One region of the Hydrogenophaga sp. L76 genome, then DNA from elsewhere that is predicted to be linked to it. Evidence: predicted binding sites of a transcription regulator. Region 1 holds the regulator's gene; the other holds the start of a gene.
The links. Region 1 encodes sigma-54, which starts transcription at its own class of promoters, with help from an activator protein. Its sites were predicted from a motif close to TGGCANGNAANCTGCTTT; they were not measured.
Positions count from the first base shown of each region.

Region 2: exaC (acetaldehyde dehydrogenase ExaC) is a predicted target of sigma-54. The motif match lies at 1,236-1,253, and genes of this name have one in related genera.

Region 1 is NZ_CM172807.1:2,664,034-2,667,237, reverse strand. Features, by position in the region: gene lptB (LPS export ABC transporter ATP-binding protein) at 1-345, shown strand, start outside; gene rpoN (RNA polymerase factor sigma-54) at 539-2,188, shown strand; gene AC23D4_RS12740 (THUMP domain-containing class I SAM-dependent RNA methyltransferase) at 2,185-3,204, shown strand, end outside.
Region 2 is NZ_CM172807.1:4,483,229-4,486,432, forward strand. Features, by position in the region: gene AC23D4_RS21925 (TOBE domain-containing protein) at 311-1,081, shown strand; gene exaC (acetaldehyde dehydrogenase ExaC) at 1,313-2,833, shown strand; gene AC23D4_RS21935 (DUF779 domain-containing protein) at 2,913-3,204, shown strand, end outside.

The sequences.
Region 1 (3,204 bases):
GACCATCTGCGCGATTCGCCGGCGCCCGCCCTTTCCGGGGGCGAGCGGCGCCGGGTGGAAATCGCCCGGGCCCTGGCCACGCGCCCGCGCTTCATCCTACTGGACGAACCCTTTGCCGGCATCGACCCGATTGCGGTTCTGGAGATCCAGCACATCATCGGTTTTCTGAAGTCCAGGGGCATCGGTGTGCTGATCACCGATCACAACGTGCGCGAAACCCTGGGCATCTGCGACCACGCCTACATCATCAGCGACGGCCATGTTCTGGCCAGCGGTCCCACCGCAGAGATCGTGGAAAACGCCGAAGTACGCCGTGTGTACCTGGGCGAGAACTTCCGCATGTGAACATGACCTCCACGCTCGTCATTGCATGTACTTCGCGGCCCCCCGAGGGGGCTGATTCGCCTTGGGGCGGCCCGGCGGCGTCTTGTGGCCCCCACGCCTTGCCGCTGCGCGGCGCGCTGCCCCCCAAGGGGGTTGATTCGCCTTGGGGCGGCCCGGCGGCGAATCTCCGTTTCCCGCTGCTGTACGCCCAGGCATGAAGCAAGGCCTCTCCCTGCGTGTATCGCAGCATCTGGCGCTCACGCCCCAGTTGCAGCAATCGATCCGCCTGCTGCAACTCTCCACGCTGGAAATGGCGCAGGAGGTCGAGCAGATGCTCGACGAAAACCCGTTTCTGGAGCGCACGGAAGAGATCGCCGAGCGCGAGGCTTTCGGTCTGGAGCAGGTCGATGCGCCGGTGAGCGCCGGCGAACAGATCGCCGATGCCGCGCTGCCGGTGGCCGACGCCGTGGCCGCCCCCGCCGAATTTGACGGCCCGCTGCCTGACCGCGTCAGCAGCACGTCCGACGCGCCCGCCGACAGCGGCTCAGGCGACGAGATCGAAAGCCGGCTCGACGGCGCCACCCCGGTGGAAGAAAGCTGGGAAGGCGACGGCACGGTCGAGATGGCGCCCGATGACAGCGAATGGGGCGGCGACGCACCGGCGCGCAACAGCGGCTCCGGTGGCGACGACGAAACCGCCAGCGCAGCCGACCTGGCCCGCAGTCCCGTCAGCCTCCAGGACCACCTGCACGAGCAGGCCCGTTGTCTGCGGCTGAGCGACGAGGACGCGGCGGCGCTGTATTTCCTCATCGAATCGCTCAACGACGATGCCTACCTCGAAGACGACATGGCCGAGCTCGCCCTGGGCTTCTGGCGGCTCATGCACGGCCGCGAGGCCACCTCGCCTGCCATCGAAGAGCTGGAGGCCGTCGAAGCGCAGCTGCGCATGGCCCTGGGCTGGCTGCAGCACATGGAGCCCACCGGCGTGGGTGCGCGCAACCTCGGCGAATGCCTGCGCCTGCAGATCGAAGAGCTGCGCAACACCCCCGAAGCGCGCGCGGCGCTGGCCATCTGCAACCAGTCGATGGAGCTGGTGGCCAAACGCGACATCAAGCGTCTGTGCGCCCTGTGCGGCATCGACGACGAAACGGCGCGCGCCGCGCTGGGTGTCATCGCGCGGCTTGAACCCAAACCCGGGCGCCGTTTCATCGATGTGGAGCGCAACGTGGTCGTGCCCGACGTCATCGTCACACGCGCCGGCCGGGGCTTCAAGGTCATCCTGAATCCCGACGTGATGCCGCGCCTGCGCGTGCACGACGTGTACGCCAACGCCATGCGCCAAAACCGCGGCGGCCGGGACAACGGCGGCGAAGCCGGCCACGCCGCCATGCAGCAGCGCCTGCAGGAAGCGCGCTGGTTCATCAAGAACATTCAGCAGCGTTTCGACACCATCCTGCGCGTATCGAGTGCCATCGTCGAGCGCCAGCGCAACTTCTTCATGCACGGCGAACTCGCCATGCGCCCGCTGGTGCTGCGCGAGATCGCCGACGAGCTGGGCCTGCACGAGTCCACCATCAGCCGCGTGACCACCGCCAAGTACATGGCCACGCCGTTCGGCACCTACGAGCTCAAGTACTTCTTCGGCTCTTCGCTCGGCACCGAAACCGGCGGCAACGCGTCGAGCACCGCGGTGCGCGCCCTGCTCAAACAGTTCATCGCCTCCGAAGAGCCCAAGAAACCGCTGTCCGACAACCAGCTCTCCGACCTGCTCAAGGAGCAGGGCATCGAGTGCGCGCGCCGCACCGTGGCCAAGTACCGCGAGGCACTTCGCATCGCACCGGCCAACCTTAGAAAAAGCCTGTGAATCAATTGAAGTTGTTTCTCCCCTGTGCGGCCGGCGTGGAGGACATGCTCGCCGACGAGGTGCAGCGCATCACCAACGAACCGCTGGCCTTCAAGGCCCGCGGCGGTGTGGGCATCAAGGCCTCGTGGCGCGACGCCATGCGCCTGAACCTGTACAGCCGCCTGAGCCAGCGCGTGCTGGTGCAGCTCTGGCACGGTGGTTACCGCGGCGAGCAGGACCTGTACAACGCAGCCAGCGAGATCGCCTGGGAAATCTGGTTCACGCCGCAGCAGACCATCAAGGTCGAGATCACCGCGCAGCACAGCCCGCTGACCAGCCTCAACTTCGCCGCACTGAAGATCAAGGACGCCATCTGTGACCGCTTCCGCGACAAACGCGGCGAACGCCCCAGCGTGGACACCACCTGGCCCGACGTGCGCATCTACGCCCACGTCACCACCGACGAACTCACGCTCTACATCGACACCTCGGGGGAGCCGCTGTTCAAGCGCGGCTGGCGCGAAGACAAGGGCGACGCGCCGCTGAAGGAAACGCTGGCCGCGGCCATGATCGCTGCCACCGGCTGGAACGGCGGCGAGGCACAAACGCTGGACGACATCACCCCGCTGTACGACCCCTGCTGCGGCAGCGGCACGGTGGTGATCGAAGCGGCGCAGATCGCGCTCAACATCCCGCCCGGCATGCTGCGCCGCTTTGCGTTTGAAAAGATGCTGCCGTTCCAGCAGCATGTGTGGACCGCGATCCAGGACGAAGCCGAGCGCGAGATGCGCGACTGGCCCGAAGGCCACGCGCCCATCGTGTTCGGCAGCGACGTGTCGTTCCGCATGGTCGATTTTGCGCAGCGCAACGCCGAGCGCGCAGGCGTTGCCCACGCGATCGAACTGCGCGGCGGCGACGCCCTGCAGCGTATGCCGCCCACGCAGAAACCCGGTGTGATGCTGCTCAACCCGCCCTACGGCGAGCGCATCGCCGCGGCCGGTGTGGCTGGAGAAAACGCCAGCGCCCGCGCCCAGCGC
Region 2 (3,204 bases), 1.8 Mb from region 1:
CCCATGGTCCAGAACACCGTTTCGTCCGTGACGCAAAGGGCCATTCCAGAACTTTGCACTTCGCTACAGTGCCGAACGACCGGTACAGGTAATCGATCGGTCGCTTGAGATCCTGACCGGTAAGCGACCGCTTGCGTTGGCGCCCATGGACTCTGCCGTCGAACCTAAGTGGCAGCAATCAGCCTACTGCAGGCACACGGCCTGCCATCGCGACGGGCTGTTGATGGCGGGCTCCACACAACTCAACAACTCGACGTCCAGGTATCAGCGTCCAGTCATGGCCCCTGAAATCCCATGGAACAATCCGCCCATGACCCGGCCACCGCTCCACACCGCCCTCTCCGAGGCCCTAGGCCACGCCCCCAGCGACAAGCGCTTGGAGGTGCTGCGCCGGGTGGGCGAGACCGGCTCCATCTCGCAGGCCGCGCGCGATGCGGGCATCAGCTACAAGGCGGCCTGGCAGGCCATCGACACACTGAGCAACCTGAGCGGGCAGACGCTGGTGGACCGCACGGTGGGCGGCTCCGGCGGTGGCGGTGCGAGCATCACGCCGCAGGGGCTGCAGCTGCTGGCTCTGGCGGACGAGCTGGCCCAGGCGCGTGAGGCCGTGTTGACGCGCTTTGCTGGTGGGTCATCTGGTCTGCGTTTTGGTCTGGGTTTGCGCACCAGCATGCGCAACCAGTTGCCTTGCCGTGTCGAAGCGGTGGAGCCGCTGGGGCAGGGCGATCCCACGGTGCTGGTGCGGCTGCGCACGCCGGGGCAGGCACTGCTCACGTCGAGCGTGACGCGTGAGAGCGCCGATCTGCTGGGCCTGCGCGCGGAGCTGGAGGCGCTGGTGTTGTGCAAGGCCACGGCGGTGCGGGTCGGCCGGGATGAGGTGGAAGACGCGCCGGGCCAGTGTGTACTGCCCGGTCGCATTCAGCGGCTGGCGCGCGGGCAGGGGCGTGACGAGGTGGTGCTCGCGCTGGACGGTGGCGGTCAGTGGGTGGGCTTTGCGGAGCACCCGTTCGCGGCGCGCAAAGGGCAGCGGGCCTGGGCTTCGATGGGCGTTTCGGCGCTCGTGGTCGGTCTGGCGGGGTAACCGGCATCCAGCGTTGGCAACCTTGTTCATATGAACGGGTGTGCCGTACCAGGCTGGCACAGTGCGCTGCGGCTTGGGCCTGAATGGCGCAACCCTTCACTTTGTGTCGTCAAAAAAGTGAGCAATCGTCTCAATTTGAGTCGGTCTTCTGGCGTGGCACGGAAGTTGTGGTGATGAAGGCAGCCCATCGGGCGATTCACCTTTTCTCCACCATCCCAGAGGACGACACACATGATTTACGCAGCCCCAGGCGTCACCGGCGCCAAGATCGCCTACAAACCGCGCTACGACAACTTCATCGGTGGCGAGTGGGTCGTGCCGTGCAAGGGCCAGTACTTTGACGTGATCACGCCCGTGAGTGGCCAGGTCTACACGCAAGCCGCGCGTTCCACCGCCGAAGACATCGAACTCGCGCTCGACGCCGCCCACGCCGCCGCCGACAAGTGGGGCAAGACCGACGCCGCCACGCGCTCCAACCTCCTGCTGAAGATCGCCGACCGCATCGAGCAGAACCTGGAGCTGCTGGCCTACGCCGAGACCGTGGACAACGGCAAGGCGATCCGCGAAACGCTCAACGCCGACATCCCGCTGACCGTCGACCACTTCCGCTATTTCGCTGGCTGCGTGCGCGCGCAGGAAGGTGGCGTGAGCGAGATCGACGAGAACACCATGGCGTACCACATCCAGGAACCGCTGGGCGTGGTCGGCCAGATCATTCCCTGGAACTTCCCCATCCTGATGGCGGCCTGGAAACTGGCGCCTGCCATCGGCGCCGGCAACTGCGTGGTGCTGAAGCCGGCGGAGTCCACCCCGATCTCGATCCTGATCCTGGCCGAGCTGATCGCCGACCTGCTGCCACCGGGCGTGCTGAACATCGTCAACGGTTACGGCCGCGAAGCCGGCATGCCGCTGGCCACGAGCAAGCGCATCGCCAAGATCGCCTTCACCGGCTCCACCACCACTGGCCGTGTGATCGCCCAGGCCGCTGCCAACAACCTGATCCCGGCCACGCTGGAACTGGGCGGCAAGTCGCCCAACGTGTTCTTCGCCGACATCATGGACAAGGACGACGCCTTCCTCGACAAGGCTGTCGAAGGTCTGGTGCTGTTCGCCTTCAACCAGGGCGAGGTCTGCACCTGCCCGAGCCGTGCGCTGATCCAGGAAAGCATCTACGACAAGTTCATGGAACGTGTCCTGAAGCGCGTGGCCGCCATCAAACACGCCAACCCGCTCGACACCGACAGCATGATGGGCGCACAGGCTTCCAAAGAACAGCTGACCAAGATCCTGTCGTACCTGGAACTGGGCAAGGCCGAAGGCGCCGAAGTGCTGGCCGGTGGCGGCCAGGCCCACCTGGGTGGTGATCTGGAAGGTGGCTACTACGTGCAGCCCACGCTGTTCAAGGGCCACAACAAGATGCGCATCTTCCAGGAAGAAATCTTCGGCCCCGTGCTGGCCGTGACCACCTTCAAGGACGAAGCCGAAGCCCTGGAAATCGCCAACGACACGCTGTACGGTCTGGGCGCTGGCGTGTGGAGCCGCAACGGCAACGTGGCCTACCGCATGGGCCGCGCCATCAAGGCGGGTCGCGTGTGGACCAACTGCTACCACGCCTACCCGGCACACGCCGCGTTTGGTGGCTACAAGGAATCGGGCATCGGCCGTGAGACCCACAAGATGATGCTGGACCACTACCAGCAGACCAAGAACCTGCTGGTGAGCTACAGCGAACAGAAACTCGGTTTCTTCTGATCCACCCGGATTGAAGTGAGATCCAAGGGGAGCTGGCAACGGCTCCCCTTTTTGCCTTTTCAGAACAAGGAGACAAGTCATGGTTGAAAAAGTCATTGCCACGCCGGCCGCGGTCGAGTTGATTCAGTTCCTCAAGACGAAGCACGGCCCCGAGCTCATGTTCCACCAGAGCGGCGGCTGCTGCGACAACAGCGCGGCCAACTGCTACCTGCCCGGCGAGATCACCATGGGCGCGGGCGACGTGTACCTGGGCCACATCGGTGGTTGCCCGTTCTACATCGGCAGGGCCCAATACGCGTACTGGCGCCACACCCAGCTCATCATCGACGTGATCGAAGGCCATGGTGGCACCTTCTCGCTGGAAGGGCCGG